DNA from 2 places in the Paraburkholderia strydomiana genome. Region 1 is predicted to be linked to the other one. Evidence: riboswitches for the same ligand, from Rfam matches in the RefSeq annotation. Region 1 holds a riboswitch; the other holds the start of a gene.
The links. A riboswitch is a leader RNA that binds a small molecule or an ion and turns the genes downstream of it on or off. The one in region 1 is predicted to bind glycine.
Positions count from the first base shown of each region.

Region 2: another riboswitch for glycine. It lies ahead of J2W46_RS00795 (D-amino acid dehydrogenase); the one in region 1 lies ahead of gcvT (glycine cleavage system aminomethyltransferase GcvT).

Region 1 covers NZ_JAVDVL010000006.1:288,218-304,478, forward strand. Annotated here, with positions in the region: gene putA (trifunctional transcriptional regulator/proline dehydrogenase/L-glutamate gamma-semialdehyde dehydrogenase) at 1-2,221, shown strand, start outside; gene J2W46_RS18585 (branched-chain amino acid ABC transporter substrate-binding protein) at 2,392-3,540, shown strand; gene J2W46_RS18590 (thiamine pyrophosphate-binding protein) at 3,639-5,357, opposite strand; gene J2W46_RS18595 (L-serine ammonia-lyase) at 5,621-7,009, opposite strand; gene J2W46_RS18600 (alginate lyase family protein) at 7,037-8,167, opposite strand; gene gcvP (aminomethyl-transferring glycine dehydrogenase) at 8,284-11,220, opposite strand; gene gcvH (glycine cleavage system protein GcvH) at 11,381-11,761, opposite strand; gene gcvT (glycine cleavage system aminomethyltransferase GcvT) at 11,840-12,958, opposite strand; glycine riboswitch at 13,039-13,191, opposite strand; glycine riboswitch at 13,234-13,333, opposite strand; gene J2W46_RS18620 (hypothetical protein) at 13,425-13,775, opposite strand; gene J2W46_RS18625 (oxidoreductase) at 13,958-15,007, opposite strand; gene J2W46_RS18630 (UvrD-helicase domain-containing protein) at 15,414-16,261, shown strand, end outside.
Region 2 covers NZ_JAVDVL010000001.1:171,745-188,005, reverse strand. Annotated here, with positions in the region: gene J2W46_RS00850 (secondary thiamine-phosphate synthase enzyme YjbQ) at 1-296, opposite strand, end outside; gene J2W46_RS00845 (thioredoxin family protein) at 319-639, opposite strand; gene J2W46_RS00840 (hypothetical protein) at 950-1,450, shown strand; gene J2W46_RS00835 (sugar efflux transporter) at 1,634-2,977, shown strand; gene gnd (phosphogluconate dehydrogenase (NAD(+)-dependent, decarboxylating)) at 3,212-4,249, shown strand; gene J2W46_RS00825 (HAD family hydrolase) at 4,299-5,000, shown strand; gene J2W46_RS00820 (ankyrin repeat domain-containing protein) at 5,084-5,620, opposite strand; gene J2W46_RS00815 (hypothetical protein) at 5,703-5,828, opposite strand; gene J2W46_RS00810 (phosphoketolase family protein) at 6,197-8,590, shown strand; gene J2W46_RS00805 (acetate/propionate family kinase) at 8,603-9,760, shown strand; gene J2W46_RS00800 (BON domain-containing protein) at 9,782-10,060, opposite strand; gene J2W46_RS00795 (D-amino acid dehydrogenase) at 10,125-11,336, opposite strand; glycine riboswitch at 11,505-11,597, opposite strand; gene J2W46_RS00790 (lipocalin family protein) at 11,654-12,226, opposite strand; gene J2W46_RS00785 (YceH family protein) at 12,432-13,133, shown strand; gene J2W46_RS00780 (SLATT domain-containing protein) at 13,144-13,662, opposite strand; gene J2W46_RS00775 (acyl-CoA dehydrogenase family protein) at 13,753-15,018, opposite strand; gene J2W46_RS00770 (GNAT family N-acetyltransferase) at 15,401-16,261, shown strand, end outside.

The sequences.
Region 1 (16,261 bases):
GATCCAGGATCTGATCGCCGATCCGGTCGAAGAAGCGTCGAAGATCGTTCCGCTCGGTGCGCCGCACGCAAAGATTCCGCTGCCGCGCAATCTGTACGGCGCGGAGCGTCTCAATTCGATGGGTCTCGATCTGTCGAACGAGCATCGTCTGGCGTCGTTGTCGTCGGCGTTGCTGGCGAGCGCGAATCATCCGTGGCGCGCCGCGCCGATGCTGGCCGACGATCAGATCGTGCTGGGCAATGCGCGCGACGTGCGCAATCCGGCGGACCATCGCGACCTCGTCGGCACGGTGGTCGAAGCGAGTGCTGAACATGTGAGCGCCGCATTGGCGCACGCGGTTGCCGCAGCGCCGATCTGGCAAGCAACTCCCGTAGAAGCGCGTGCCGATTGCCTCGCGCGTGCCGCCGATCTGCTCGAAGCGCAGATGCATACGCTGATGGGCCTCGTGGTGCGCGAAGCGGGCAAATCGCTCGCGAACGCGGTGTCGGAAATTCGCGAAGCGATCGACTTCCTGCGCTACTACTCGACTCAGATTCGCAGCGAATTTTCGAACGACACGCATCGTCCGCTTGGACCTGTCGTGTGTATCAGCCCGTGGAATTTCCCGCTCGCGATTTTCATGGGCCAGGTGGCCGCCGCGCTCGCAGCCGGCAACACCGTGCTCGCGAAGCCGGCTGAGCAAACGCCGCTGATCGCCGCCCAGGCCGTGCGCATTCTGCGCGAAGCCGGCGTCCCTGCCGGTGCCGTGCAATTGCTGCCGGGCGATGGCGAAACCGTCGGTGCTGCGCTCGTCGCCGACCCGCGCACGCGTGCGGTGATGTTCACCGGTTCGACCGAAGTCGCGCGTCTCATCAACAAGACGCTGTCGGGCCGTCTCGACCCGGAAGGCAAACCGATTCCGCTGATCGCCGAAACAGGTGGTCAGAACGCGATGATCGTCGATTCGTCGGCGCTCGCAGAACAGGTGGTGGCGGACGTGATGCAGTCGTCGTTCGATTCGGCCGGTCAACGTTGTTCGGCGCTGCGCGTTCTCTGTTTGCAGGACGACGTTGCGGACCGCACGCTCGAAATGCTGACGGGGGCGATGCGCGAACTGACGGTGGGCAATCCGGATCGCCTGTCGACCGACGTCGGCCCGGTGATCGACGTTGACGCGAAGCGCGGCATCGACGCGCATATCGCGGCAATGCGTGAGAAGGGCCGCAAGGTCGAGCAACTGCCGATGCCGGAGGGTTGCGCGCAAGGCACGTTCGTGCCGCCGACGCTGATCGAACTCGAAAGCATCGACGAATTGAAGCGCGAAGTGTTCGGGCCCGTGCTGCATGTGGTGCGTTACCGCCGCAGCCAGCTCGACACGCTGCTCGAGCAGATCCGCACGACGGGTTATGGCCTGACGCTCGGTATCCATACGCGCATCGACGAAACCATTGCTCACGTGATCAGCCGCGCGCATGTCGGAAACATCTACGTGAATCGCAACGTGATCGGCGCGGTGGTCGGCGTGCAGCCGTTCGGCGGCGAAGGTTTGTCGGGTACGGGGCCGAAGGCCGGCGGCGCGTTGTATCTGCAGCGTTTGCTCGCGACGCGTCCGGCGGGCTTGCCGAAGTCGCTGGCGCAGGCGCTGATCGTAGATGTACCGCAAGCAGCCGAAAAAGGCGACAATCCGTCCGCCGCGTTGACGGCGTTGCGCGACTGGCTGATTGCCGAGCGCGAGCCGCAACTTGCTGCGCGTTGCGACGGTTATCTGTCGCAGATGCCGGCTGGCGCGACCGCGGTGTTGTCGGGGCCGACTGGCGAGCGCAACACTTACACGCTGGGTGCGCGCGGCACGGTGTTGTGTATCGCATCGACCGCGAGCGGTGCGCGCGCGCAGTTTGCCGCCGTGCTGGCTACGGGAAATCGAGCGTTGTTCGAAGGCGCGGCTGGGGAACAACTGGTGACGCAGTTGCCCGCATCGCTGAAGTCTTATGCGAGCGTGCGCAAGAACGCGGAGACGCCGTTCGACGCCGTTTTGTTCGAAGGCGACAGCGACGAATTGCTGACGCTCGTGAAGGAAGTCGCGAAGCGTCCCGGACCGATTGTGTCGGTGCAAGGTGTCGCGTCGCGCGCGCTGGAGAGCGGCGACGAAGACTACGCGCTCGAGCGTCTGTTGACGGAGCGCTCGGTCAGCGTGAATACGGCAGCCGCCGGTGGTAATGCGAATTTGATGACGATCGGTTGAGCGAACCTCATCGATTACTGGCAAGAAAACGCCGGGCCGCCCCAAGTTTTCTTGCGCCCCCTCGGGGGGCCTGGCGCGATGCGCCAGGATTTGGGGGCGGTCATTAGAACGGAAGCGGTAACGGCGATCCCGAAAGCCGCTCCATCCACACCTGGTACCAAGGAGAAGATATGCAACACAAGATGACACAGCTGGCAGGCGCAGCACTGGTTGCGGCGATGTCGCTGGCGGGGACGGCCAACGCTCAATCTACGGACGACGTGAAGATCGGTTTCGCCGGTCCGATGACGGGCGCGCAGGCGCACTACGGCAAAGATTTCCAGAACGGCATCACGCTGGCTGTGGAAGACATCAACGCAACGAAGCCGGTGATCGGCGGCAAGCCGGTTCGCTTCGTGCTCGACTCGGCAGACGACCAGGCTGACCCGCGCACCGGCACCACCGTCGCGCAGAAGCTGGTGGACGACGGCATCAAGGGCATGCTCGGCCACTTCAACTCGGGCACCACGATCCCGGCTTCGCGCATCTACGCGAACGCTGGCATTCCCGAAATCGCAATGGCAACGGCGCCTGAATACACGCAACAAGGTTTCAAGACCACGTTCCGCATGATGACGTCCGACACGCAGCAAGGTTCGGTCGCGGGCACGTTCGCGGTCAAGACGCTTGGCGTGAAGAAGATCGTGATCGTCGACGACCGCACGGCTTATGGCCAGGGTCTCGCGGATCAGTTCGAGAAGGCGGCGAAGGCAGCGGGCGGCACGATCGTCGATCGTGAATACACGAACGACAAGGCCGTGGACTTCAAGTCGATCCTGACCAAGCTGAAGGCGGCCAATCCGGACCTGATCTATTACGGCGGCGCGGATTCGCAAGCAGCACCCATGGTCAAGCAGATGAAGGCGCTCGGCATCAAGGCGCCGCTGATGGGCGGCGAAATGGTTCACACGCCGACGTTCATCCAGATCGCGGGTGACGCAGCGAACGGCACGGTGGCATCGCTCGCCGGCCTGCCGCTGGAAGAAATGCCGGGCGGCAAGGACTACGTCGCCAAGTACAAGAAGCGCTTCAACGAAGACGTGCAAACGTACTCGCCGTACGCTTACGACGGCGCAATGGCCATGTTCGCAGCAATGAAGAAGGCGAACTCGACGGACCCGGCCAAGTACCTGCCGGTGCTCGCCAAGACGTCGATGCCGGCTGTGACGTCGTCGAACCTCTCGTACGACGCCAAGGGCGATCTGAAGAACGGCGGCATCACGCTGTACAAGGTTGTCGACGGCAAGTGGACGACCCTGCAAAGCGTTGGCGGCAAGTAAGCCTTTCTTTGCAGATCGATCCGATCTTGAAGACCCCGCTTCGGCGGGGTTTTTTTATGGATTGTCGTGGAAGGTGCTTTTCCCCCGCACCGTTGCGCTTACTCCCCGCGCAACTTCCTTCCCTGCTCCCGAATCTGCTCCAAAGTCGCGCCGGGCGTGCTCGCCTCCTGCGGCATACGGATCTCTATCACCGCCGCGCATTTCGCCTCCAATGAACGCTGTAACGCCGGCAGAAAATCTTCGGTGCGTTCGACGGTTTCGCCGTGCGCGCCGAACGATCGCGCGAATGCCGCGAAGTCCGGATTCGTGAGCCCGGTGCCGTGTACGCGATTCGGATAGTGCCGCTCCTGATGCATGCGGATCGTGCCGAAGTGCCCGTTGTTCACGACGATGAACAGCACATGCAGGTCGTATTGCATCGCCGTCGCGAGTTCCTGCGCGGCCATCATGAAGCAGCCGTCGCCCGCCAGCGCGACCACCGCGCGTTGCGGATAGAGCGACTTCGCCGCGATCGCGGCCGGCACGCCGTAGCCCATCGCGCCACTCGTGGGCGCAAGTTGAGAGCGGTATTGACGATACGAAAAGTGCCGATGCAACCACGTCGCGTAATTGCCGGCGCCGTTGGTCAGTATTGCGTCATCGGGAAGATGCGCGCGAAGTTGCTGGATCACTTCGCCCATTTGTACGTCGCCTGGAATGGGCCGAGGTTTGCGCCACTCGAGATACGCGCGATGCGCTTCTTCCGCCGCGCCCGCCCACGTCAGCGTGCGGGTGGAGGGTTCCAACGCCGCGAGCGCGGCCGCAAGTTCAGGCATGCCGGACACGATGGGCAGATCGGCGGCATAAACCCGCCCCAGCTCTTCCGCGCCTTGGTGCACGTGAACCAGTGTCTGCTTCGTCTTGGGAATGTCGAGCAACGTATAACCGTTCGTCGTGGCTTCGCCGAGGCGAGGACCCAGCGCGAGCAGCAGGTCGGCATCGCGGATCCGCTGGGCCAGCGCCGGATTGATGCCGAGTCCCACATCGCCGGCATAGTTCGGATGCTCGTTGTCGAGCGTGTCCTGGAAGCGGAACGCAAGGCCGACAGGCAATTGCCAGTTCTCGACGAAGCGTTGCAGGTCCGCGCAGGCCGCGGGCGTCCAACCGCTTCCGCCTGCGATCACCATTGGCCGTTGCGCGCTCTCCAGCAATTCGCGCAGCTTGTCGATCTGCGCGGTTGAGGGCGACGCAGCCACGCGCTGATATCGCGGCGCGCCTGGTACGGCGTCGCATGCATCGCTCAACACGTCTTCGGGCAAAGACAGCACCACGGGTCCCGGCCGCCCCGAAGTCGCCGTGTAGAACGCATGACTCAGATATTCGGGAATGCGCTTCGGATCGTCGATCTGCGCGACCCACTTCGCCATCTGACCGAACATGCGCCGATAGTCGATCTCCTGGAAAGCCTCGCGATCGAGATGCTCGCGCGCGCACTGACCAATCAGCAGGATCATCGGCGTGGAGTCCTGAAACGCGGTGTGCACGCCAATCGATGCGTGCGTCGCGCCCGGTCCTCGCGTGACGAGCGCGACGCCCGGGCGCCCGGTCAGCTTTCCGATCGCTTCCGCCATGTTCGCGGCCGCCGCTTCGTGACGGCAGACAATGGTCTGGATGCGCTCCGTTTCGTCGTGCAATGAATCGAGCACCGCGAGAAAACTCTCACCGGGCACGCAGAAGACACGTTCGACACCGTGGGTGAGCAAAGCGTCGACAACAAGGCGCGCGCCAGTGGTTCGAGCGGCGGCAGTATCGGAAACGGGAGCATTCGGCTGCGACATTGCGATGAGGCCTCCAGACAGTGCATGAGTGCGGTTGCGTCGGCATCGACTGCATGATCGGCCGACCGGCGCCCCGACAGCTTACGCTGGGAGCGCACCCGGTGTCACGGCGCAGCGCAACGTGCGCTCACACAGCGGGCGCGGCTAGCAAACATGCAAACGTGCAAACAAAAAACGCGGACCCTGGGGCCCGCGTCTCGTTCACTTCGCAACACGCCGCGTTGCCGACCAACGATCAGCAACGGACATCCTGCAGTCAAGCATCAACATTCGACGATATTCACCGCCAGACCGCCGCGCGACGTTTCCTTGTACTTCGTCTTCATATCCGCGCCGGTTTCGCGCATGGTCTTGATGACCGAATCGAGCGACACGTAATGACTGCCGTCGCCGCGCAGTGCCATGCGCGCTGCGTTGACGGCTTTCACCGACGCCATTGCATTGCGCTCGATGCACGGAATCTGCACCATGCCGCCGACCGGATCGCACGTCAGCCCGAGGTTGTGCTCCATGCCGATTTCCGCCGCGTTTTCGACCTGCTTCGGCGTGCCGCCCATCACGGCGGCGAGTGCGCCGGCAGCCATCGAGCAGGCGACGCCGACCTCGCCCTGGCAGCCGACTTCGGCGCCGGAAATCGACGCGTTCAACTTGTACAGAATGCCGATCGCAGCCGCCGTCATCAGGAAGTCGATCACGCCTTGCTGGTTCGAGCCGGGCATGAACCGCGTGTAGTAATGCAGCACCGCGGGAATGATGCCGGCCGCGCCGTTGGTGGGCGCGGTGACGACGCGGCCGCCGGCGGCGTTTTCTTCGTTGACCGCGATTGCGTAGAGATTGATCCAGTCGATCATCGACAGCGGATCGCGCAGCGCAAGCTCAGGGTTGCCCGATAGCGCTCGATACAACTGCGGCGCGCGGCGTTTCACCTGAAACGGGCCGGGCAGGTTGCCGTCCGCGTCCGGATTGTTGATGCCGCAGCCTCGCGACACGCATGACTGCATCACGTCCCAGATCTTCAGAAGGCCTGCGCGGGTCTCTTCTTCGGTGTGCCAGACCCGCTCGTTTTCCCACATCAATTGCGCGATGCTTTTGCCGGTCGATCCGCACAGCGCGAGCAATTCGTTGCCGGTGCGAAACGAGTGCGGCAATTGGTCGACGGCGGCAAGGACCTTGGTATTCGGTGCGCCGGCCGTCACCACGAAGCCGCCGCCCACCGACAGATACGTCGATTCGCGCAGCGTCTCGCCTTGCACGTCGAACGCGCGCAGCTTGAGCCCGTTCGGATGTTCGGGCAGCGCTTGCCGGTAGAACGAGATGTGATCCTTCTGCACGAACGGCACTTCATGCGTGCCGAGCAATGCGAGCTTGCGCGTGGTGCGCACGGCTTCTAGCCGTTGCGCGATCGTGTCGGGGTCCACTGTGTCGGGTGCGTCGCCCATCAGACCGAGCATTACGCCGCGATCCGTGCCGTGCCCTTTGCCTGTTGCGCCGAGCGACCCGTAAAGATCCGCTTTCACCGACGCGGTGTTCGGCAGCAGCCCATCGCGTTCGAGCCCTTGGGCGAACATCAGCGCCGCGCGCATCGGCCCGACCGTATGCGAACTTGACGGACCAATGCCGATTTTGAAGAGATCGAACACGCTGACTGCCATTACTGCTCCCTGCTGATGAAAGTTGGTTTAGCGCGCCGGCATCGGCAAACACACGGCGAGCCACGCGGGTGGCGTCGGCGCGAGCCGCAGCGCAATCGGCGTATAGCGTCCGTCGAGACGCGCCGCCAGATGAAACAGCTCCGTCGCGTTCTTCGGATCCCACTGACCCGAGTAGCCGGGCAAGCCGGCTTCGCGACGTTTTGCGTCGAATGCGACGCTCGAATGCACGAATTCCTCATGCGTCTTGCTGCCCTCCGCGTACGGCGAGAGCCAGTTCAGCGCGGCTTGCAGCGACGCGCCGTTCGCGCCCTTCTCCGGCAGCCAGTTGCGGTTGTGGCGGCGGGCGGCGAGCGCGGCGGTGACGAGCGGCTGCAGATCGTAAGTGACATAGTGCAGCGCGTCACGTTCGCTGAAATCGATCGTGGAGCCGTCCGGCTCGATGTTGTCGCCAATATGCTCGGCAAAGAGACGCTGCGCCGCATTGATCATTTTGCGGTTGTCGAGCGTGAAAGCCGCCATGGCTATCAGTTTGATCCGGTGACTTTGCCAGTTGTTCCGGTAAGTGCCTTTCAAAGGACGCGGCTGGTCGTCGATGTCAGCGATGTAGCCGTTCGCGAGCTTCGTCAGAAACGCCATCGACGCGTTACGCGTTTTCACAGGCAGCGCACTCGCGGTCATGTCATACGCGAGGATCAGCCCTTCGAAGTGCGTTTCGTCGATTGGATTGAAGCTCGGCTGATAAGTCGTGACCCACGCGTACAGCAAACGGTCGACCAGCTTCAGATACCGGTCGTCGCTGGTGGCGCGCCATGCGAGCGCCGCGTCCCGCAACAGGTCGAGATCCTTCTCAGCTTCGACGCTCTGATCGTAGATGCCCTCGTGCGGCAGCGTGCCTTCCGTGTGCAGTTTGGCTTGCGCGTGAGGCTTGTCGTTCAGATGCGCGAGCACATTGCTCACCAATGCCTTGACGCCGGGATCGGCATTCGTGCGCTCGCTGGTTTGCCAGGCGGGCGCTGCGCAGAAATTCATTGCCGCCTGCGCATGGCGAAGCGGCAGCAACACGGCTGCGCCGGCAAGCAGGCATGCGCATGCGTGCCGCCACGTTGGGACTCGCGTTGCCCCGGCCGGGCTTTGCATCAATCGCACCTTTCGCACCATGCGAAACTCCTCGTTGGGCTGATTCGGTGTGTGATGTTAGCCGTTTGCGGCCTCCAGCGACAGAACCGCGCACCGCACGCTACAGGCTGCGGGCGGCGCGCGGCGACGGCCGGGTGTTACTCGTAATCCGCAACCGGCACGCACGAGCAGAACAGGTTGCGATCGCCATAGACGTTGTCCGCGCGGCCGACCGGCGGCCAGTACTTCTTCGCGATCAGCGTGGGCAGCGGATAGGCGGCGGTTTCGCGCGCATACGCATGCTTCCACTCGTCCGCGATGACGACTGCAGCCGTGTGTGGGGCGTGCTTCAGCGGATTGTCTTCCCGGTCCGAGCGGCCTTCTTCCACAGCGCGAATTTCGTTACGGATCGCGATCATCGCTTCGATGAACCGGTCGAGTTCTTCCTTCGATTCCGATTCGGTCGGCTCGACCATCAGCGTGCCCGGCACCGGAAAGCTCATGGTGGGCGCATGGAAGCCGTAGTCGGCGAGGCGCTTCGCGACGTCGTCCACAGTGATGCCGCTGGTTTCCTTGATCGGACGCAGATCCAGAATGCACTCATGCGCGACGAGTCCGCCCGGGCCCGAGTACAGCACCGGATAGTGCGGCGCGAGTTTCTTCGCGACGTAGTTCGCATTGAGGATCGCGGTCTCGGTCGCGGCGGTGAGGTTTTTCGCGCCCATCATCGCGATGTACATCCACGAGATCGGCAGGATCGACGCCGAGCCGTACGGTGCGCCCGACACTGCGCCAATACCGTTGAGCGCGCGTTCGTAGCCCGACGAAATCTGGTTCGGCAGGAACGGCGCGAGATGCGCGCCGACCGCAACCGGACCGACGCCCGGTCCGCCGCCGCCGTGCGGAATGCAGAAGGTCTTGTGCAGATTCAGGTGCGAGACGTCGCCGCCGAACTGGCCCGGCGCGGTCAAGCCGACCATCGCGTTCATGTTCGCGCCGTCCACATAGACCTGACCGCCGCGCGCATGCACGATCTCGCAAATTTCGCGGACGTTCTGTTCGAACACGCCATGCGTGGATGGATACGTGATCATGATCGCCGCGAGCTTGTCGGCGTGCTGGTCGGCCTTCTTCTTCAGATCTTCGACGTCGACATTGCCTTGCGCGTCGCACGCGACGACCACGACCTGCATGCCGGCCATTTGCGCCGACGCCGGGTTGGTGCCGTGCGCCGAAGCGGGAATCAGGCAGACGTTGCGATGCGCTTCGCCGCGCGACGCGTGATATGCGTGGATGATCAACAGGCCGGCGTATTCACCTTGCGAGCCCGCGTTCGGTTGCAGTGAAACCGCTGCGTAGCCGGTTGCGGCGACCAGCATTTCTTCGAGCTGATCGATCATTTCGCGGTAGCCGACGGTTTGCTCAGCCGGTGCGAACGGATGAATCTGGCCGAATTCGGGCCACGTGACCGGCAGCATTTCCGACGTCGCGTTCAGCTTCATCGTGCACGAACCGAGCGGGATCATCGACCGGTCGAGCGCGAGATCCTTATCCGACAAGCTGCGCAGATAGCGCAGCATTTCCGTTTCCGAATGATGACGGTTGAATACGTGATGCGTGAGATACGCGCTCGTGCGTTCGAGCGCGGCCGGCACCGAGGCCGTGCTGGATGCCGTGATTGCGGCGTCGAGCGTGTCGACTTGCGGCGCGTCTTTCGCACCCGCGGCTTGGGCGAACACAGCCAGCAGATCGCCAAGATCGCGGCGCGATGTCGTTTCGTCGATCGACACACCGACTTGCGTGTCGCTCACGCGGCGCAGATTGATGCGCTTCGCTTTGGCCGCGTCGTGCAACGCTTGCGTGCGTGCGCCGGTGTCGAACGTGAGCGTATCGAAGAACGTTTCGTTGACGAGCGTGTAGCCAAGCTGCTTCGCGCCTTCCGCGAGCAACGAGGCGATGCGGTTCACGCGCAACGCGATTGTCTTGAGACCGCGCGGGCCGTGGTACACCGCATACATGCTGGCCATGATCGCGAGCAGCGCTTGCGCCGTACATACGTTCGACGTCGCTTTCTCGCGGCGAATGTGCTGTTCGCGCGTTTGCAGCGCGAGACGCAGCGCGGGATTGCCTTGCGCGTCGACGGTCACACCGACGAGACGGCCCGGCATCTGGCGCTTGAATTCGTCGCGCACGGCGAGGTAGGCCGCATGCGGGCCGCCGAAGCCGACCGGAACGCCGAAGCGCTGCGTGTTGCCGACGGCCACGTCCGCGCCCCACTCGCCCGGCGGCGTAAGCACGGTCAGCGCGAGCAGGTCGGCGGCGACCACCACGTGGCCGCCCGCTGCGTGGATCGCCTCGGTCAGCGCGCGATAGTCCCGCACGTCGCCGTTTACGCCCGGGTATTGCAGCAGCACGCCAAATGCATTTGCGTTCGCGGCTTCCGCTGCGGGGCCCACTTTCACTTCGATGCCGACCGGCGTGGCGCGCGTTTTCACCACTTCAATGGTTTGCGGCAGCACGTCGTCGGCGACGAAGAATACGTTCGACTTCGGCTTGCCCACGCGTTGCAGCAGCGTCATTGCTTCAGCTGCGGCGGTGGCTTCGTCGAGCAGCGACGCGTTCGAGATCGCGAGACCTGTCAGATCGACGATCATTTGCTGGAAGTTCAACAGCGCTTCGAGGCGGCCCTGCGAGATTTCCGGCTGATACGGCGTGTACGCCGTGTACCACGCGGGATTCTCGAGCACGTTACGCAGGATCACCGTCGGCGTGTGGGCGTTGTAGTAACCCTGCCCGATGTACGAGCGGAACACCTGGTTCTTGTCCGCGAGTTCGCGCAGCGCGGCGAGCGCTTCTGCTTCGCTCTTAGGCTGTGCGAAGGGGCCGAGCGGCAGCGGTTCGGTGCGGCGGATCGTCTTTGGAATGACGGCGTCGATCAGCGCGGCGCGCGACGCGAAGCCCAAGGCTTCGAGCATCGCTTCCTGGTCGGCCGCATCCGGGCCGATATGCCGTTCAGCGAAGGCGTCATGCACTTCGAGCGCGGCGAGCGAGAGAGGAGTGCGGTTCATCAGACGATCCGGGTGTTCGAGCTTCATGGTGTTCCTGGCGGTGCGGCTGTCCGTGCTGGACCGTTCCAAACCTGGCGCTGTGCGCAAGGTCTTCTGAAGGAGCATCCCAAAAGGGATTTTCTTCAGGGCGCGGTCCCGTGTGTTTCGCGAGGGACGCGCCGCACCTGTCGGGTTATATAAAAGTGAATCAGGCGCCGATCGACTTCGAGTACGCGTCCGCGTCGATCAAACGATCCTGCGCTGCGTCCGAGGCCGGCTTGATCTTGAAGAGCCAGCTTTCATACGGGGCGCTGTTGACCGAATCGGGCGTGTCGGCAACGGCGGTGTTCGCTTCGATAATTTCGCCGGAAACCGGCGCGTAAATATCCGAAGCGGCTTTGACCGATTCGATCACGGCGACGGTATCGCCGGCCGTGACGGTCTTGCCCAGTTCCTGTACTTCGAAGAAGACGATGTCGCCGAGCGCTTCCTGCGCGTGGTCGGTGATGCCGACCGTCAGCGTGCCGTCCGCCTCGGTGCGGACCCACTCGTGCGATTCGGTGTATTTCAGATCGGCCGGGATGCTCATCGGATGCTCCTATGCGGTGTGATTCGATATGGACTAAAAACTGGGAAAAGGACGCACGCGCCGACTGCTAACAATGGTTCAACTCACTGCGAGTACTTTGCCGTTGCGCACGAACGGCAGTTTTACCACGCTTGCGGGCACGGATTTGTCACGAATCTGAACATGAACCGTGTCGCCCGGTTGCACGCCTTTCGGCACCCGTGCGAAGGCGATGGATTCCTGCATGGTCGGGGAGAAGGTGCCGCTGGTGATTTCGCCTTCGCCGTGCGGCGTGACGACCTTCTGATGCGCGCGCAGCACGCCTGCGGCCTTGCCGTTCTCCTTCAGCAGGATCAGACCGACGAACGCCGCGCACGAGCCGTCCGCTTCCAGCCGGCTCCTGCCGACGAAGTCGCGCGCGGAGGTCAGGTCGACGGTCCAGGCGAGACCGGCGTCGAGCGGCGAGATGTTGTCGTCCATATCCTGGCCGTACAGGTTCATGCCGGCTTCGAGACGCAGCGTGTCGCGCGCGCCGAGACCCGCCGGGCGCACGCCCTGTGCTTGGAGCGCGTTCCACAACGCGACGACGTGATCGGCCGGGACGATGATCTCGAAGCCGTCTTCGCCGGTGTACCCGGTGCGTGCAACGGTCAATTCGCCGAACGGTGTCGATTCGACGCGCGCGGCGTTAAAGGGCTTGAGTGTTTCGGTGGCAGAGCGGATGGCCGGGACGGTTTGCCAAACCTTCTCACGCGCGTTCGGACCTTGCACGGCGACGATCGCGAGATCGCGGCGCGGCGTGATGGTCAGACCAAAGCCGCCTTCGTTGAGCTGCTTGAACCACGCGATGTCTTTGTCGGCGGTGCCCGCGTTGACCACCACGCGGAAATGATCTTCGCCGAAGTAATAGACGATCAGGTCGTCGATTACGCCGCCGTCCGCGTTCAGCAGGCACGAGTACAGCGCGCGCCCAGGCGTTTGCAGCTTCGCGACGTTGTTGGCGAGCGCATGCTCGAAGAACCCGCGCACGCGTTCCCCGGTGAAGTCGATGACGCACATGTGCGAGACGTCGAACATGCCGGCGTCGGTACGCACGGCGCGGTGTTCGTCGATCTGCGAGCCGTAGTTGACGGGCATGTCCCAGCCGCCGAAATCGACCATGCGAGCGTTGAGCGCGCGATGGGTGGCGTTGAGCGGAGTGTGTTTGAGTTCGGTCATGGGGCCTCGGGCGTCTCGCGAAACAAAAAAGGCCATGCAGAGCCGCGCCTCGCGGCCTGCTGGCTGCGAGCGTGGTTCTGCATGGCCCCTCTGTCCTCGATACCTGAGAGATTGCGCTGCCGCGGCGACGTTGATTCGTCACGGCGGAACGCGCGCCCCTTCGGTGGGCAGCTTGCCGGATCTGCACGACATTGCGATGCAGACGGCTACTGCCGCTCTCCAGAGTGCGAAAAACGGCGCCTTGATGTTGCGTGTGTTACGTGGCGGCCGGTCTTTCGACGCGTTCGGTCCTTTTGCCTGAGAGTTTGCGGGTGTGCCCCTTCGGCGGCGCGGCCTGCGAAAATCAGCGGCCCGCGCGCTCTCCCGACGCGTGCGGCGAATGTACGCGAGGGCCGGAGGCTTGTCAAATGGACGGTTTATTCGCCGTCATTCGTCCTCGTTCGCCCTGATTCGTCCTTATTCGCCCTTACTCTCCGATCGCATGCGCCGCGCCGTCCAGTTCCTGGTTCAGCACGCGCTGTTCGTCGGGGGATAAGCCGCCGCCATGTTGCCCGGCCATTTCGTGCGCCTCGCGCCGGATCACATCCAGCCGATGATGCAATGCATCGCCTTGCGGCGGCGGGTAGTAGCCTTGATTGACGCGATTGTCGATACGGCGGCTCAGATTGTCGATGCGGCCGTCGACCTGATGCAGGCGTTTATCGGCGATCTGTTGCGGGCTTGGGCGCGGCGCCGGCTCGGTGTGCGGTGCTACCACACAGGCGGCGAGCGAACTCAGTAATGCGCATGCGGCGAGGGCGCGGATGGGACGTGACATGAACTCTCCGTGAAGTCGTTGTGGTTTTGCGTTGCTACAGGCGTAGCAACGGATCACGGCAGACGAGCGCTGACCCGGACGGCCCGCTCTTTTGTAACGTTATATTGCTTTCCGCTTTGTCAGCATTGCCGGCGCGGCACTTTGCGCCGCGCCGGCAACACCTGAATAGCCTGTAACGCCGGTCAACGAACCCGCTGGAATGGCAGGCGGACGCCTTCGTCGGAACTGCGCGCCGCCAGTTCGATGATGGTCATCACGTCGACGGCATCTTGCGAGCTCACCGGAAATTTCACGCCGTGCTGGATCGCCTCGGCGAGCGCGATGTAGAAGCCCGCATAATCGCCATTGCGCGTCGGCAATTCGCGCTCCACTTCGCGGTCGCCCTCCAGCACGCGCAACGTGCCGGCGGCATTGCCGGCCGCGAAGCCCTCGTCGCCCGGACGCAAGCCGGCTTTCAACTGGTCTTCCTGCGTGTCGAGACCGTACTTCACGTAACTGCCGCGCGTGCCGTGAATGGCGAACCGCGGCGCGACGATCGCCGTCAGCGCGCTGGCGTGCAACACGACTTCGAACCCGCCGTAGCCCAACTGGATATGCACGTAGTCAGGCGCGCTCGCGTCATCGCGATGTGTGCGAACGGTCGCGGACACGGTCTGCGGCGCGCCGAACACTGCCAGCGCCTGGTCGATCAGGTGCGGTCCGAGATCGAACAGCAGCCCGCCGCCGCGCGACGCTTCCTCGCGCCAACGCTGACGCACTTCGGGCCGGAACCGGTCGAAATGCGATTCATAGTGCGTGAGGCGTCCCAACTCGCCGCTTGCGAGCAGATCGCGGACGGTCATGAAATCGCCGTCCCAGCGACGGTTGTGAAACGGCACGAACAGCTTGCCCCGCGCGAGTGCAATGTTGGCGAGCGTGCGAGCGTCGGCGGCGCTCAGCGTAACCGGCTTGTCGACCACCACATGCTTGCCTGCTTCGAGCGTACGGCGCGCGAGATCGAAGTGCGTGTCGTTCGGCGTGGCGATAACCACGCAGTCGATCTCCGGGAGCGCGAGCAACGCGTCGAGATCGGCCACCACTTTCGCGTGCGGATAGTCGGCGAGCGCGGTCTCGGGTCTGCCGGTCGCGATGGCGGCGACGCTGGCGCGGCCGCAGTGCTCGATCACCGGTGCATGAAACGTCGCGCCTGCGAATCCGTAACCCATCAATCCAATTTTCAGCGATGCGGACATGCGTGTCTTCCTGCAAAAACGGCGCGCCGCTTTGCCACCGCGGCGGCGGCGCGCAACGCCGTCATTGTGGCATGGCCGGGACCGGGATTGCGCCGGCAGGCCAGGCGCCGAAGCTCTGACATTTTTCCCAAAGCGGTGGGCGCCGGTTCATCCGCAGGATTCGTCGAGCGAATCTATCCGCCGATTTCATCCGTGTTAACATCGCTCCTCTCGCGCCAACCGAGGCGCGCCGGGCGAGCCTCGCAACGCGTGGCATGCATTCCCTGAGCGCGCGCCGCGCGGCATGCGCCGGCTTCGCGACCGGCAATACTGCGCTGCGGCGCCTCAAGCGCCGCTATCAAACGGCGCGTCCGAGTGCTCCGTCTGAACAGCCGCTTTTCAACCCGCACTACCCCATCCACAGACGATGTCCGCAGGCCTGAATCCCGCTCAAAATGAAGCGGTCCGTTACCTTGACGGGCCGTGTCTCGTACTCGCCGGCGCAGGGAGCGGCAAGACGCGCGTGATCACGCAGAAAATCGCGCACCTGATCGAGGCAAAGGGCTTCGAGCCGCGCCACATCGCAGCGGTCACGTTCACGAATAAAGCCGCGGCGGAAATGCGCGAGCGCGTGGGGAAACTGCTCGAAGGCAAGACGCTGACCACGCCCGGCAAGGAAGGCCGCAAAGTGCCCGTCAATCAGTTGACGGTGTGCACGTTTCACTCGCTCGGCGTGCAGATTCTGCGGCAGGAAGCGGAACACGTCGGCCTAAAGCCGCAATTCTCGATCATGGATTCCGACGACTGCTTCGGCATGATCCAGGAGCAGGTCGGCTCGACGGACAAGGGCTTTATCCGCAAGATCCAATCGATCATTTCGCTGTGGAAGAACGGGCTCATCATGCCCGAACAGGCGATCGCGATCGCCGCGAATGAAGACGAGCACCAGGCGGCGATCGTCTATCGCAACTATGTGGCGACGCTGCACGCGTACCAGGCGGTCGATTTCGACGATCTGATCCGCCTGCCCGCCGAACTCTTCGCGAGCAACGAGCAGGTGCGCGACCGCTGGCAAAACAAGCTGCGTTATCTGCTGATCGACGAATATCAGGACACCAACGCCTGCCAGTATGAATTGCTCAAGCAACTGGCCGGCCCGCGCGCGGCATTCACGGCGGTGGGCGACGACGATCAGGCCATTTACGGCTGGCGCGGCGCGACGCTCGAGAACCTTGCGCAGCTCGGCAAGGATTTCCCGAAGCTGCATGTGATCAA
Region 2 (16,261 bases), on a different contig from region 1:
ACCTGTGTCAATGCGGTGCGCAAATGCGCAGGCATGTCGTCGGGGCCCTCGGCGTCGTGCTCGTAGCGTTGCTTGTCTTCGGGCGCGAGGTTCGCGAAGTAGCGCTCGAGATCCCGCTGCACCGACGGGTCGGCATTCTCCTGGATCAGCAATGATGCCGACGTATGACGGCAAAACAGCGTCAGCAGTCCGGTGTCGATGTCCTGCGCCGCGACGAAGCGGCGGGCTTCATCGGTGAATTCGACGAGTCCGCGAGTGGGCGCCTTGACGCTCAGATGGTGGATGGCCTGTCGCATGATGAAAGCGCTCGACTCCGGTTCAGAGCGACGCGAACGCGTCGGCGATCTGTTCCACACTCCCCGGGCGAACGACGCGCGCTACTTCAGTGCCGTCGCGCATGAAAATCAGCGTGGGCCATAGCTTGACCTTGAACGAGCGGCCTAACGGGCGGCCGGGACCGTCCTCGATCTTCAGGTGCCTGACGCCGGCATGCGCTTCGAACGCCTTTGCAATGGACGGCTGCGCACCCTGGCAGTAGCCACACCAGTCCGTGCCGAATTCGATGACGGTGGCGCCTGGCAGCGCGTCGAGTTCGGCTCTTGATGGGGCTTTGGTGGAATAAGGCGTCCGGATTGCCATGCATGCTCCGCTGCGGGTTCAAATATGCGCTACAGGGTTGGAAAGGCGCCTCCGCTGCCGCGGACACGCGCCGCACTCTGATTTTGATAAGAGTACCAGCTATTGGTTCGGGAGTCGGCGGGGCGGGCATTGGCACAACCGCGCAAGCTGGGCGGGCGCCCCAAAAGCTGGCTATGTCATGCTCCGAACCGGGTGAGGGGGTCCTGCGGGAGTAGATATTGCTACCGTCTGGCCTCGACTACCACGCATGGGGCCGGTGAGCGGCCGCCAACGCGTGGACGCGCAGGTTCAACCGTCATGGAGGCATGTCATGCCATCAGCATTGATCGTCAAGCGGTCCGTCGGACTCCCTGCAAAGTTACGCCGCGGCGTGAAGTGCGCGATGCTCGCATGCTCGCTCGCGGCCGCGCTGCCAGGCTACGGCGCGGATGTAACGTCTGCGCCTTCGGCCGCGTCGCAGGAGACACCGGCTGCAGCCTCCGCCGCGCGCGCCGCCAACGCACCCGACGACACTTTTCTGCTGACGATCTTTTTGCGCCACGACGAATCCAGGCCGCTGCCCAAGATCAACGAGCAATTGCGCGCACAGGGTTTCTTCAAGACTTTCCCGCCGCCCGGCATAGAAGTGGTGTCGTGGTACGTGATGATGGGCATCGGTCAGGTGGTTACCCTGCGTGTGCCCGCGAGCCGCTTGCGCGAGGTCAATCGCGCGATTGAGACGACGGCGTGGGGCGGCTACCGCACCGAGTTCTATCCGACCTACGACTACAAGGCGCTCGCGCAGCAGATGCGCGCGAACGACGGCAAGTAACTTGCGCGGGCGGCCCGGTAAGCTCGCTATCCGGCATAACGGTCGCTGTCACAAATTTGGGATACATCCCCGCGCCTTTACGCGCCCTCACGCGCGGCCGATAATGCCCCGTCATTCCCGCCACGAAGCCTGTCGCGCGCGCCGCGCCTTGCAGGCTTGCTTGCTCTGAGCCCACAGCCGCCCGTGTTGAAAACCTCACGTTTTTTTGGCCTGCTGCACATTCCCGGCTTCAAGCCGCTCGCCGCCGCCACGCTGATGCTGGGCGTGGCCATGTCGTTCACCGCTCCGTATTTGTCGCTATTCGGTGTCGAGCGCGCCGGTATGACGCCGTTCCGCCTTGGCGTGTTCATGACGCTAATCGCGGCAAGCGGCGTGCTGGCGAGTACCTTCGCCGGCCGCTGGAGCGACGCGAGCGGCCGGCATCGGCCTTTGCTGCTGGCGGCGTTGGTGCTCGCCGCCCTCGGTTACCTGTGTTTATGCGTGGTGCGCGACTACCGGCTGTTGCTCGTCGTCGGCATTGTCTTCATAGGCGCGGGCGGTTCGGCCATTTCAATGGTGTTCTCGTTCAGCCGCGCCGCGCTGCCCGTGCCTGACGCGGCCGAGCGCGTGTTTGCCAGCGCGACGCTACGCACGATTCTCTCGGCGGCGTGGGTGTTCGGGCCGTCGGTGGGCGCGCTGGTGCTGGCGGCAACGAGTTTCTACGGGCTCTTCCTGTTCGCCGCAGCCAGCTTCGCCGCGTGCGCCGCCATTGTCTGGCGCATGCGCGAGCCGCAGGGCCATCTCGGCGATCACACGGTGCAGGACACGGCCTCGGAGCCGTCTTCGTCGATCACGGTACCGCCGCTGACCGAGCCGGGCGAAGACGCGCACGAGGACTTGCCGGGCGTAGCATCGGCGAACGATATTGGCCGCGCGGTCGCGGCGCTGACGTTGCTGGGGCTCGCCGCAAACGCCACGATGATCGTGTTGCCGCTTTACATCGTGCATGGTCTGAGCGGCACGCATCTGGACGTGTCGGTGATGCTCGGCCTCGGCGCATTGACCGAAATTCCGATGATGCTCGCGCTCGGCGCGAAGTCTTCCCGCTTGCACAAGCCGAACTGGCTGGCGGCATGCGCGGCGGTTCACGCTCTGTATTTCGTCGCGATGTCGCTCGCTGGAAACGTGCATGTGCTGATACCGATGCAGATTCTCAACGCGTTCGTGGTGGCCGTGACTTCTTGCCTCGGCATGACGTACGTGCAGGATCTGATGCCGCATTCGCCGGGACGTGCCACGGCGCTTTTCTTCAACGCGGCGCGGGTAGGCTCGATTCTGTCGGGCGTGTTGTCCGGTTTGCTGGTGCAGGCTTTCAGCTATCGAGGAACCTTCCTTTTCTGCGGCTTGCTGGCGTTGTGCGCGCTCGTGCTGTTTGCCGTACCCGGTTATCGCTATCCGCTGATGTGGCGAGCGGTGCGGCGTTTCGCTCGTACGCAATACGGCAAGCTTCAATCTGCGCGCTCGCTGCGCGGCGGCCGTGAGCGTTGATCTGCGGTGCCACGCATCGCACGCGCAGCCGAAGCTTGCATCGAGCTGAACGCGAGGAACTTTACGCCGCACAAAACCTCTGCAATGAGGCGTATCGTTCTTGCGATGGACAGCGGTTGCTGTCGTTACCGCAACCGGATCAGTCAATGCGGAATCGCCGGAACTTGCAGCAATCGCATCATGATCATCTAACTGAACCAGGCAGCGTCACGAAGCACTTTCGGGAGCGGTGAAATGCAGCTAGGCATGATTGGATTGGGACGTATGGGCGCCGACATGGTGCGGCGGCTGAGCAAGGGCGGTCAACAATGCATCGCCTACGACGTACAGCCCGCTGCCGTCGAGCGGCTCGGGCAGGAAGGCGTAATGGGCGCATCGTCGCTCGAAGATCTCGTGGCGAAACTCGAGAAGCCGCGTGCGGTCTGGCTGATGGTGCCCGCCGCCGTGGTCGACGGCACGCTCGACAAGCTCCTGCCGTTGCTGGAACCGGGCGACATCGTGATCGACGGCGGCAATTCCTATTACCACGACGACATCCGCCGGGGCGCCCAGCTGGCCGAGCGCAAACTGCACTATGTGGACGTCGGCACCAGTGGCGGCGTCGCCGGACGCGAGCGCGGCTACTGCCTGATGATCGGCGGCGAAGCGGAGGTCGTTCAACGGCTCCAGCCGATTTTCTCGATGCTTGCGCCAGGCGCAGGGGCCGCGCCTGCCACACCGGGACGCACCGAGGGCAGCAGCACGGCCGAGCAGGGCTTTCTGCATTGCGGCCCGATAGGCGCGGGGCACTTCGTCAAGATGGTTCATAACGGCATTGAATACGGCTTGATGGCCGCCTATGCCGAGGGCCTCAATATTCTGCGTCATGCCGACGCCGGTAAGCACGCTCGCGACGCAGATGCCGAGACTTCGCCGCTACGGCGTCCGGAGCTTTATCAGTACGATCTGAACCTGGCCGATATTGCCGAAGTGTGGCGGCGCGGCAGCGTGATCGGCTCGTGGCTGCTCGACCTGATCGCCGGTTCGCTGGTTGGCGACGCCGATCTGAAGAACTACGCAGGACGCGTATCCGATTCGGGCGAAGGACGCTGGACGATGGCGGCGGCCGTCGACGAGGGCGTGCCTGCGCCGGTGCTGAGCGCGGCGCTCTTCGGGCGTTTCAGTTCGCGCGGCGAAGCGGACTTTGCAAACCGCGTGTTGTCGGCCATGCGCCACGACTTCGGCGGTCACGCCGAAAAACCGCCTGCGCCGTCGGGCAGCCAGCAGGGCTGATCGTCCCGACCCTCCGGCTCACAGCACAGCCGATCTCATGGAGCCGCACATGCAAGCCACACAACCCACTGAAAGCGCGCCGCACGACGTCGTGTTCCTGTTCGACTGCGACAACACGTTGCTCGACAACGACCACGTGCTATCGGATTTGCGCGCCCACATGATGCGCGAGTTCGGCACTGAGAACAGTAGCCGCTATTGGGAGATTTTCGAGCAATTGCGCGGCGAGCTCGGCTACGCGGACTATCTTGGCGCGTTGCAGCGTTACCGCACCGAGCATCCAAGAGACACACGACTCTTGCTGATGTCGTCGTTCCTGATCGACTATCCGTTCGCCAACCGGCTCTATCCAGGCGCGCTGGATGCCTTGCAGCACGTCGCCAAACGCGGGCCCACGGTGATTCTGTCGGATGGCGACGTTGTGTTCCAGCCGCGCAAGGTCGCGCGTTCCGGCTTGTGGGAAGAGGTGGAGGGCCGCGTGCTGATCTACATCCACAAAGAGCTGATGCTCGATCAGGTGATGGAGTGCTACCCGGCGCGCCACTACGTAATGGTCGACGACAAGTTGCGCATTCTCACGGCAATGAAGAAAGTCTGGGGCAGCAGATTGACCACGGTGTTCCCGCGCCAGGGGCATTACGCTTTTGACCCCAAGGAGATATCGAGCAACCCGCCCGCGGATGTGACTATCGAGCGGATCGGCGATCTCGCGCAACTCGATGTGGAAACGCTGCTGGCCGGGAAGACCTAAGCGTCGCGAATGCGCTGTCCGTTATCTGGTCAGCGATCGCGCGCGGCGCACCGCGGATATCGTGAAGCGCGGTTAATCGAGCATCACGAGTCTTGCGCTTTCAACCTCGCTTGCGCATCCGCGGCGCCCATTCTGCCGGCCGCATCGAGTGCGCTCGTTCCGCTGGCGTCGCGTGCATTGGGGTTTGCTCCGTGCGCGATCAGCATGTCCATGATCGCCGTGCGGTTGAACATCGCGGCCACCATCAGTGCAGTGCGTCCGTCGGGCGATGCACCTTCGACGTCGGCGCCGTGCGAGAGCAAGGTTTCGACCACAGCGTCGAAGCCCTTGAAAGCTGCGCCTGCGAGAGGGGTCTGCCCGTTATTGTTGCGCAGGTCGGGATCTGCGCCGCGTTCGAGCAGCGTGCGCACGGCATCGACATGTCCGTGATAGCTCGCGAGCATCAACAGACTGTCGCCTTTGTCATTGCGCAGATTCGGCGGCACGCCTTTTTCGATCACCGCTGCGAGCATCGCGGCGTCGCCGGCACGGGCAAGATCAAACACCTGCTGCGCGACTTCGAGCAACTGCGGGTCGATGGGTTGCGGGGAAGGAGGGGACGGGTCGGCTGGGTTAGTCAATGAAATCTCCTTGCAAAAATGCCGCGCGCCTCGGCGCATGAACATCGGCAGCATACACAGATTGTGCAGGCACGGCGCGTTGCTAAACGGCGCCGAAAAGTTTGACCAGCAAGCCGAACACGCCAACCAGAACGGCCACGCCCGCGCACAGCAGCACAAGCGTCACAAGAAGAACGAGCGGCGCTTTAAAACGGTTGGGTGTCGGCATGATCAATGTGTATGGTTAAGAACGAATAAGCGAACAGACGACACTGCAGTGTGACGGGAACAACGAGATGTGGTCGTCGCGGTCCACAGCTTAAGCGTTTCGCGCAATACCTGCAGCAAGGCTGGCGTAAGACTTGCAGCGCGATGCGCGGCGACGGCGAGTCTTGACCAGCATCAAGCTTTCGCAAAGAGTCCCGAACGATGATGCGTGCATCCGGTCACACCGCTGGCGACCGGCGCGCAACGGCAAACTATCCTCCATTAGCGCTCTACGCACCACGCGGCTGTCATGTCAAACGCATGACGCTCATCCGCGAAGCTTCGCAACCTCCGTCAACCTGCCTGACAGTCCTTACGAGGAGTGACGCCATGGCTGAGACAACCTCCCGTCCCACCCCGCCGCAAACGCTAGACCCCGATACGTTGCGCAACATGGATCGCTACTGGCGCGCGTGCAACTATCTGTCCGCCGGCATGATCTATTTGCGCGACAACCCGTTGCTGCGCGAGCCGCTGAAGCCCGAGCACATCAAGAATCGTTTGCTCGGACACTGGGGCTCAGACCCTGGGCAGAGCTTTCTGCTCGTGCATCTGAACCGGTTGATCAAGAAGCTCGACCTGAATGTGATCTTCATCTCGGGTCCAGGCCATGGCGCGCCTGCCACGCTCGCCAATTGTTATCTGGAAGGACACTATTCGGAGATCTATCCGGACCGCAGTGAAGACGAAGCCGGAATGCGGCGCTTTTTTCGTCAGTTTTCGTTTCCCGGCGGCATCGGCTCGCATTGCACGCCCGAAACGCCCGGGTCTATCCATGAAGGCGGCGAACTGGGCTACAGCCTGTCGCACGGTTACGGCGCCGCATTCGACAACCCGAACCTGATCGTCGCGGTAATGGTCGGCGACGGCGAGGCCGAAACCGGTCCGCTCGCCACGTCGTGGCATTCGAACAAGTTCCTCAATCCGATCCGCGACGGCGCTGTGCTGCCGGTTCTGCATCTGAATGGCTACAAGATTGCGAACCCGACCGTGCTCGCGCGGATTCCACGCGAAGAACTCGAAGCGCTGCTTACCGGATACGGACACAAGCCGTATTTCGTCGAAGGCGACAATCCCGAGGTCATGCATCAGCAGATGGCAGCCACGCTCGAACAGTGCGTCGGCGAAATCCGCGCGATCCAGCAGCATGCACGCGATAACAACGACCCGACGCGGCCGCGCTGGCCGATGATCGTGCTGCGCTCGCCGAAAGGCTGGACGGGTCCGAAGGAAGTCGATGGCCACAAGGTGGAAGGCTCATGGCGCGCGCATCAGGTGCCGATTGCCGATCCCGTGACGAACAGCAAGAGCCTCAAACTGGTAGAAGCCTGGCTGCGCAGTTACCAGCCTGAAGCGCTGTTCGACGCTTCCGGCCGCCTCGTTGAAGAATTGCGCGAACTCGCGCCGAAGGGCGCGCGCCGCATCAGCGCCAATCCGCATGCGAACGGCGGCGCGCTATGCAAGACGCTCGATATGCCCGCGTTTCGCGACTATGCGGTCGCCGTGAAAAAGCCCGCGTCCGCATACACGTCGCCGACTCAGGTGCTGGGCGAGTTTCTGCGCGATGTCATGCGCAACAACATGACGAACTTCCGCGTGTTCGGGCCGGATGAAACCGCAAGCAACAAGCTGACTGCCATCTACGAAGCATCGGGCAAGACGTGGCTCGCGGCGGGCGACCCCGGCGACGCGGACGGCGGCGCGCTGTCGGCGGACGGCCGCGTGATGGAAATGCTCAGCGAACACACGCTGGAAGGCTGGTTCGAAGGTTACGTGCTGACAGGGCGGCATGGGCTCTTCGCCACTTATGAAGCCTTCGTGCACGTGATCGATTCGATGTTCAACCAGCACGCGAAGTGGCTGGAAAAAGCGAAGCGCGAGTTGGCCTGGCGTCAGCCGGTGCCGTCGATCAACCTGCTGATCACGTCGCTCGTATGGCGCCAGGATCACAACGGTTTTACGCATCAGGACCCCGGTTTTCTCGACGTGGTGACGAACAAGAGCCCGGACGTGGTGCGAATCTACCTGCCGCCCGACGCGAACTGCCTGCTGAGCGTGGCCGATCACTGCCTGCGTTCGCGCGACTACGTGAACGTGATCGTCGCCGACAAGCAGCCGCACCTCCAGTATCTCGACATGGATGCAGCCGTTACGCATTGCACGAAGGGCATCGGCATCTGGGACTGGGCGTCGACCGATCAGGGTGCCGAGCCGGATGTGGTGATCGGCTGCGCGGGCGACATCGCAACGATGGAAGCGCTCGCCGCCGTGGAGATTCTCAAGGAGCGTTTCCCCGATCTGAGAATCCGTTTCGTCAACGTGGTCGATCTGTTCCGGCTGATGCCCGAGCATGCGCATCCGCATGGGCTGACGAACCGCGACTTCGATTCGCTGTTCACGACGAGCAAGCCGGTGATCTTCAATTTCCATTCGTACGCGTCGCTGGTTCACAAGCTGACCTACAACCGGACGAACCACGAGAACCTGCATGTGCACGGTTATCACGAGAAGGGCAACATCAACACGCCGCTCGAACTCGCGATCATCAATCAGGTGGACCGTTTTTCGCTGGCTATCGACGTGATCGACCGTGTGCCGAAGCTGCGCGGTGTCGGCGACCATGCGAAGGAATGGCTGCGCGGCCAGATTATCGAGCATCTGAATTACGCGCATGCCGAGGGCATCGACAAGGAAGAGATCCGCAACTGGACCTGGAAAAGCTGAGCGAGGCCCGTTATGACCACTCAGGACGGCGCTTCGCCGCATACCATTCTCGTGCTGAACAGCGGATCGTCGTCGCTGAAGTTCGGGTTGTTCGAACATTCCGGCGGCGACGAATCGCTGCTGCTCGAAGGCAGCGCACAAGGCATCGGCCGCCGCGACGGCCGCTTGCGGATCGCGGCTCCCGACGGGCGCGTGCTCGTCCAGGAGGAGCATGTGCTGGAGTCGCAAACCGACGCATTGCAAAAGCTCTCCACCGTGCTCGCCCAGCAACGTCATGAGCAGCCCACGGCGGTGGGTCACCGTGTGGTGCACGGCGGCCCGCACTTACGCTCGCATCAGCGGCTGACGCCGGAGGTCCGCCGCCGCTTGCAGGATGCAGTGCATTTCGCGCCGCTGCATATTCCGCCCGCGCTCGATCTGATCGATGAAGCGCAGAAGATTTTCGGCGGCGCGCAGCACTTCGCCTGCTTCGACACCGCTTTTCATGCGACGCTGCCTCCGCGTGCCGCGCAACTCGCGTTACCGCGGCGCTATGCGCAAGCCGGCGTGATTCGCTACGGATTTCACGGGCTGTCGTATGAATCGCTCGTCGCCCAGCTTGGCGCCACGTTGCCGGCGCGGGTGGTGTGTGCGCATCTCGGGAACGGTTCGAGCGTGTGCGCATTGCGCGACGGCCGCTCGGTCGATACGTCGATGGGCATGACGCCGACCGGCGGCGTGCCAATGGGAACGCGTTGCGGCGACCTCGACCCGGGCGTGCTGTTATATCTGATGCGAGTCGAGAAACTGGACGCAAAGGGGCTGGAAACGCTGTTGAACCGGCACAGCGGCCTGGCCGGTTACGCCGATGGCGAGAGCGACATGCAGGCGCTCGAACAACGCGCGGCGGCGGGCGACCCGCATGCGTCACTGGCGCTCGACGCGTTCGCGACCGCGGTGCGCAAAACCATTGGCGGATATGCGGCTTTGCTGGGCGGCATCGATCTGCTGGTGTTCACCGGCGGCATCGGCGAACACAGCGTGCAGATGCGCAAACGGATCTGCGAAGGGCTGTCGTTTCTTGGCCTTCATGAAGGCGACGCCTCGGGCAAGGTGAGGGTGCTTCATACCGAAGAAGAGAAGCAGATTGCGAGGCATTGCCGCGCGTTGCTGCGTGCAGATCGAGGTTGAGCGGGTTGGATCTTGATCTGCTCACGAATGCTTCACGACCAGTCGATCGCATACGCCTGCGACGCCGAACAGGCGCGTCACGTCTTCGAGCGCCGCGATTCGCTGGGCGTCGTGTTCGAGTTCGCCGTTGAGCACGATGCGCCCGTTGCTGACTTCCACCGTGATCGTACGTTCAGGAACCGCGGCGTCCCATGCGAGCCGCCGCGTCGCCTCTGCGCCAATCTGCTCGTCGCTCAGACGCGCGCCGTCCGCGCCGTCGGGGACGGCGCTGTCCGGATTGGGAAAGCCCGAATGAGCCATGGTTTTCAAGGTCAAGACGCGGATTGCACAACACTAGCAGATGCCGCGTCTTCGTGGCGGCACGCTACTCAATCGCGCGCGCCACCGCCTGTGCCGTTGCGGCCGACAGCGTCCAGCCGAGGTGGCCGTGCCCCGTGTTGTAGAACACGCCGCGCCGTTTTCCGCGTCCGACCTTGGGCAACATGCTCGGCAGCATCGGCCGCAATCCAGCCCACGGAATGACACGCGCGGTCGATACCTCGGGGAAATGCCGCCGCGTCCAGTCTACTAGCGGAGCAATCCGGGCGGAGCGGATATCGCGATTGAAGCCGTTGATCTCCGCCGTGCCCGCGACGCGAAAACGGTCGGCGCCGAGCCGGCTCGTCACGATCTTCGCGCTGTCGTCGAGCAGGCTGACCCACGGCGCACGCTGCCTGCTCGTTGCATCGTCGAGACACACGGTGATCGAATAGCCTTTGACCGGATACACGTTCACGTGATCGCCGAGCATCGCAGCAAAGTCACGGCTTTTCACGCCCGCGCACACGACGATCCGCTCGAATCCGAAGCGCTGTGTCTCGCCTTCGAGGTGGGCTGTGAGCGAGAAGCGACCTTCGGCGGGTTGCTCGATCGACATGATTTCCGCATCGTAATGAAACTGCACGCCGTGGCGAACGCATGCATCGGCGAGACCGCGCGTGAACTTGTGGATGTCGCCAGTCGAATCGGACGGCGTGAAAAAGCCGCCGTAAAAATCGCCGTGCAGCGTGGGCTCGATGCGCTGCACTTCGCTCGCCGTCACCGCGCTGCGTTCGAGTCCGCCTTCGCGCAGAAGGTCATTCACCTTGGCCGCCGCATCGAACTCCTTGCGCGTCTTGTAGATGTGCAGAATGCCGCGCCGTTCGAGATCGAAGTCGATGCCTTCCTGTTCGGCGATCGAAAACAGATGCTCGCGCGCGGCGATGGCAAGCCGCACCGTTTCGACGGTGTTAGCGCGGTAGTGAGGAATCTGCCGCAGGAATTCGCCCATCCACGAATACTTGTGCCACGTGGGCACGGGATTGAGCAGCAGCGGGGCGTCGCGCGTGAACATCCAGCGCAGGCCTTTCAGAACAGTGGCCATGCTGTTCCAAACTTCTGCATTGCTGGCGGACAGCTGGCCTCCGTTGGCGAACGAGGTTTCCATCGCTGCATAGCGGTGACGTTCGAACACGGTGACGTGGTGGCCGCATTGGGCGAGGGCGTGCGCGGTCGTGACGCCGGTAATGCCGGCGCCGATAATGGCGATTCGTGACATGACATGGTCCAGAGTAGTTGAGCATCACCGGGTTCGATTTCGTGCGAAACCGGTGCCGATGCCCCATCTGTCCATGTACCTGAGAGTTTCTTCCCGCGCTGCGCGAAAGCGCTGTATGTGCGCGGGAATCCCCTTCGGTGGGCGCGCGCGGCGCCGCTCTCCAGATGTTCCTGCTGCGCGGTCCTTTTGCCTGAGAGTTTCCGGGGCGGTTGCTCCGTCGGCGTCGCCCTGGCTTCAGACGATCTCTCCCGCGCTGCTTTGCAGAACGCCACGACGATACCGGGCAAAATTTCTTCCGGCAAGTGTTTTCTGGCGCGTTACGTATGCTGCGTGATGCGCAACATCGACGTGTCGTAGCCAAGCGCACGCACTCGCTCGATCAACATGTCTTTCACACTGGCGGCCGGTTTCGCTTCACGCGTCAGAATCCACAGGTAGCGTCCGCTCGGTTCGCCGACGATCGACCAGCTGTAGTCGTCGGCGTGATCCAGCACCCAGTAATTGCCGACGAAGAACGGGCCGAAGAACGACACCTTCAGCTTCGCGTTGTTCGATCCGGCTACCACCTTGGCGCGCCCCTTCGAGGCGTCGAGCGGGCCTTCAACGCCACCCTTGCGGCAACTGTTGGTTACGTCGATCAGGCCGTCTTCACGCGCGGCGTAGTCGGCGGTCACCGCCTCGCAGCCTTTTTCGAAGCGGTTTTCGTAGCGCGCCAGTTCGTACCAGCGGCCCAGATAGCGCCCGAGGTCGACCGGCTTGGCGGGCTCGGGCACACGTGCATTGCCGCTCTTGCCGCCTGGGTTTAGCGCACAGGCGCCGAGCAGGCACACGGCGCCCACCGCGAGGGAGATAGCGCTCACGCGCAGGACCGACTGTGAACGCATTGGCATTAAACACTCCGTGTCGAGAAAGACGATGAGAAAGCAGGCCTCGTGCCCAGCGCCCGCTTACGCGCCGCAGTCCGTCGCGGCGATTCCATACGCCGTCAAGGCGCGGGCCGTTTATCATAGTGCCCACCAGGAGAAAAGTGCCGCCTCGCAGAGCGATGGTAAGGCGTGTTATCCACGACCACACCGGCACATGCCGCTACATCAAATGAACTCGACTCCCGACGCTCCGTCCCGTCCTGCCATCCGCGCATTGACCCTGCTCGAGGGGCGCGTGCTTGGCGTGCTCGTCGAAAAACAGCACACGGTGCCCGACAGTTATCCGCTCTCGCTCAATGCGCTGACATTGGGCTGCAATCAGAAGACCGGCCGCTCGCCCGTCATGAACGCGACCGAGGCAGAAGTACTAACGGCGCTCGACGGTCTGAAACGGCTAAGCCTCGTGATGGAAGGCAGTAGCAGCCGTGTGCCGCGCTTCGAGCACAACATGAATCGCGTGCTCGGTCTGCCGAGCCAGTCCGCGGCGTTGCTGACCACATTGTTGCTTCGCGGCCCGCAGACGGCGGCGGAGTTGCGCCTGAACAGCGCGCGCTTGCATGGCTTTGCCGATATCTCGTCGGTCGAGGCGTTTCTCGACGAACTCGCCGCGAACGATCCGCCGCGTGTTGTCAAACTGCCTCGCACGCCGGGCGAGCGCGAAAACAGATGGATGCATCTGCTATGCGGCGAAGTGAACCTGAGCGAGTTCGCGCAGTCGGGCGGCGGCGAGGACGAAACCGTGCCGCTGTCCACGTTCGAAGCGGTGAAGGCCGAGCAGAAACGGCTTGCCGATCAGGTCAACCGTCTCCAGGGAGTGGTACGGCGCATGGCAGCCGAGCTAGGCATCGACGCGAACGATCTCGACGCCTGACGCCGGCCGTTCAGGTTTCGGCGCCGCGCCGCGGATCTGCGGATAACGCTCGCTGAGTACGGTAGAAGTTGCGCGGCGGCACATTGGGCGAGTCTTGCGCAAGCCGGTCGAGTTCGTCGCGAATCGCGGTCAGATAGTGGCCGTCGCGCGCGTCGGCGTCGCCTGCAAAAACCGATTCGAGCCGCCGCCGCACCGCGCCATAACGCGCGCCTGCGGCGCGATGTTTTTCTGCGCGCTCCGCATAACGCATATACGTTTGCAACGCCGACGACACCGCGGCGATCACGCTCACGAGGCCGACCAGAATCCTGATCTCCAGTGAGACCGCGTTCGTGTTCAGCGATGCAAACACCGCCGTGCCCACGAACGCGGCCAGCACGGTAACGAGCCAGCCCAGCTTACGGTCGCGTGCGGACAACAGATCGGCCATGTCGTAGTGGCTCATTTGCGATTCGCGCGCTCGCCGGATCCATTTCAGCAACAGTTGCTGTTCATCGACTGGCGGCTCATAGGCTGGCAGATTCTTCATGGGGCTCGTCAGGGCAGTTGCGTGCCGCGCGCCGCGCGCATGCACTGACGCTACTGTGCCACATGAAAGCGCGGCCTGGCGCGCTGCCGGTCATGCGGCCACGGCTGTCGGCCGGGCAACGGCGAAGCGCTCGTTGTGCGCGTTGCCATTCAGGTAGAAGTCGCCGATGGCGGCCTCGCGAATGATCGCCGGGTTGTGCGACGCGAGCACTCGCGCATTGCGCCAGTAGCGGTCGAAGCGCCGCGTTTCACTGGTCGCGGATGCGCCGCCTACTTCGAACAGCAGCGTGGCGGCCTGCAAGGTCTGCTCGATCGCGATCTGCTGCGCCTGAAAGGTCTGAATGTCGAGGCGAATGTAGGTGTCTTCGGTGGTGCGTCCTTCCTGTCGCGCGACCAATACTTCGTCGATGGCCCGCGCGAGCGACGCACTAACGCTTTGCGTCGAATAGGCGAGACTCGCAAGCCGGCCGACCACGCGATGCACGAGTGGATTGTCGCGCGGACTCGATTCGCCTGGGATACCGAAGGTTCTCGTCTTAGCCTGCGTAAAGGCCACTGCATCGCGCAGCGCGGCACGGCTGATGCCAGCCAGATTCGCGACGTGCAGGGCCTGGTAGTACGAGGTGAGCACACTGTTGCGGCGCGGCGCCGACGCGTCGTAGCGCCGGTACACGTTTTCTCGCGTGACAGGTACATGATTGAAGCGTGCGGTGCCGCTGCCCGTCAGACGCTGGCCAAAGCCGTCCCAGTCGTCGATACGCTCGAGGCCCGGCGTGTCGGCGGCGACCAGCACGCGCACGTCGCTTTGTCCGTCGTACGCGGTCACGTCCACCCAATCCGCGTATAGCGTGCCCGTGGTGTAGTACTTCTCTCCGTCCAGATGCCACGCGCCGGCGGATTGCGTCAACCGCACACTGTTGTTCGTGCCGGCCGTGCGCTCGGCCACTGCGCCGCCGATTATCTGCCCTTGCGCGACGCGGGTGAGCCAGCGGTCGCGTAGCGCGTCGTCGCCGTATTCCAGCAGCGATTCGATGAAGCCGCCGTGCACGCGCAAAATCTGCGGCAGGTTCGAGTCGGCTTCGCCAAGGCGTGTGACGAGCGCGAGAAATTCGCTCAGCGACACGCCTTCGCCGCCATATTGTTCCGGCACGCGCAGCTTCGTATAGCCGGCTTCACGCAGCCACTGCACGGGTTCGTAGGCTAGCTCGCGATGGCGTTCGCGATGCACCGCGCCTTGCGCGATGCGTGCGAAGACCGGCGCGAAACGGCGGGTCAGCGCGTTGTCGTCGAAAAGCTGGGCGGCGTCGGCAATGCCGGCCGCAGAGGCCGGCTCGGCATGCGATGTGGGCGCGGACATGGATTCTCCGTAGTGAGGCGCGCAATGCGCAATCCGTCAACGGTACGGCATGACACGCGCTGCGAGCAACGAAGCATTTGGCCGATTCTTAGCAGCGGGAGAGAAATGGATCGGTCGCATTCCTGCTGCATGGCCCGTATGGTCCGTACTCGTCCTGATGGTTCGCGTAGTCCCCATGCTCGCGGCGCACTCACGACCCACGCAGCGTGCGGCCCCGCACACACGCTGCGAGGCGTGCGGTGCATGCTCGCAATACCAGCGCGATACCCGCCATAACCGCCATACCTGCTTGAGCCCGGATGGCCGCTTGCGCCCGCTCCGTACAGCGCTCAGCAACACGGGTGCAAAAGCGCCAACCGTATCGGGCACTCTGTGAGACCGCATGAACGAGACCACGCATCGTACGCGGCGCTACGACATCATCACCGACGAAGTGCAATTCCGCACGCTACAGCCAGAATGGGACGCGCTGTGGACGCGTGCGCAAGGCTACTACTATCAATCGTTCAGTTACTGCTGGCTCGCATGGCAGCATGTGTCGAAGCCGCACGGACGCATGCTCAAATGCATCGTCTGCCGCGAAGACGGGCAGCTCGTCATGATCTGGCCGCTCGAAACAGTCAAGCGTGCGTTATGGACGTACCTCGTGCCGCTCGGACCCGAAGGCGGCGACTACACGAGCGTGCTGGTTACGGACGACGCATCGGCCCCGGCGTTGATCGAATGCGCATGGAACATGGCGCGCCGCCGCTGTGGCGCGGACTTCATTCATATGCCGTATGTTCGCGAGACGCTCGATCTTCACAAGCTCGTGTCGCGCGAACGCCGGGTGTTGTTCTGCGAGCCTCACCAGGCGTCCGCTGCGCGATTGCGCGGGCAGGGCACGTGGGACGAGTATTGCCGGTCGCTTGGCACGCTATTCGGCAAACGGCCGGGCGGCTTCGTCAAGCGTCTTTCGAAAGAAGGCACCGTGGCCGTGCGCGTCGTCGATCCGGCCGACGAGGGCGAGACCGCGTCGATCATCGAATGGATGTTCAACTGCAAGCGCAGCTGGAGCGACCGCGTCGGCAAACGCAGCGTGTGGCTCGACTCGCCGGAATTCGAGCGCTTTCTGGGCAAGCTGATTTATTCGCCCGACGTGCCTTCGATGGCGCGCCTGATCGTCGTCACGCTGAACGAGGTACCGGTGGCGGGCATTATCGTGAGTCTCGGCAATTCTTGGGCAAGCGCGATTTTTGCCGGC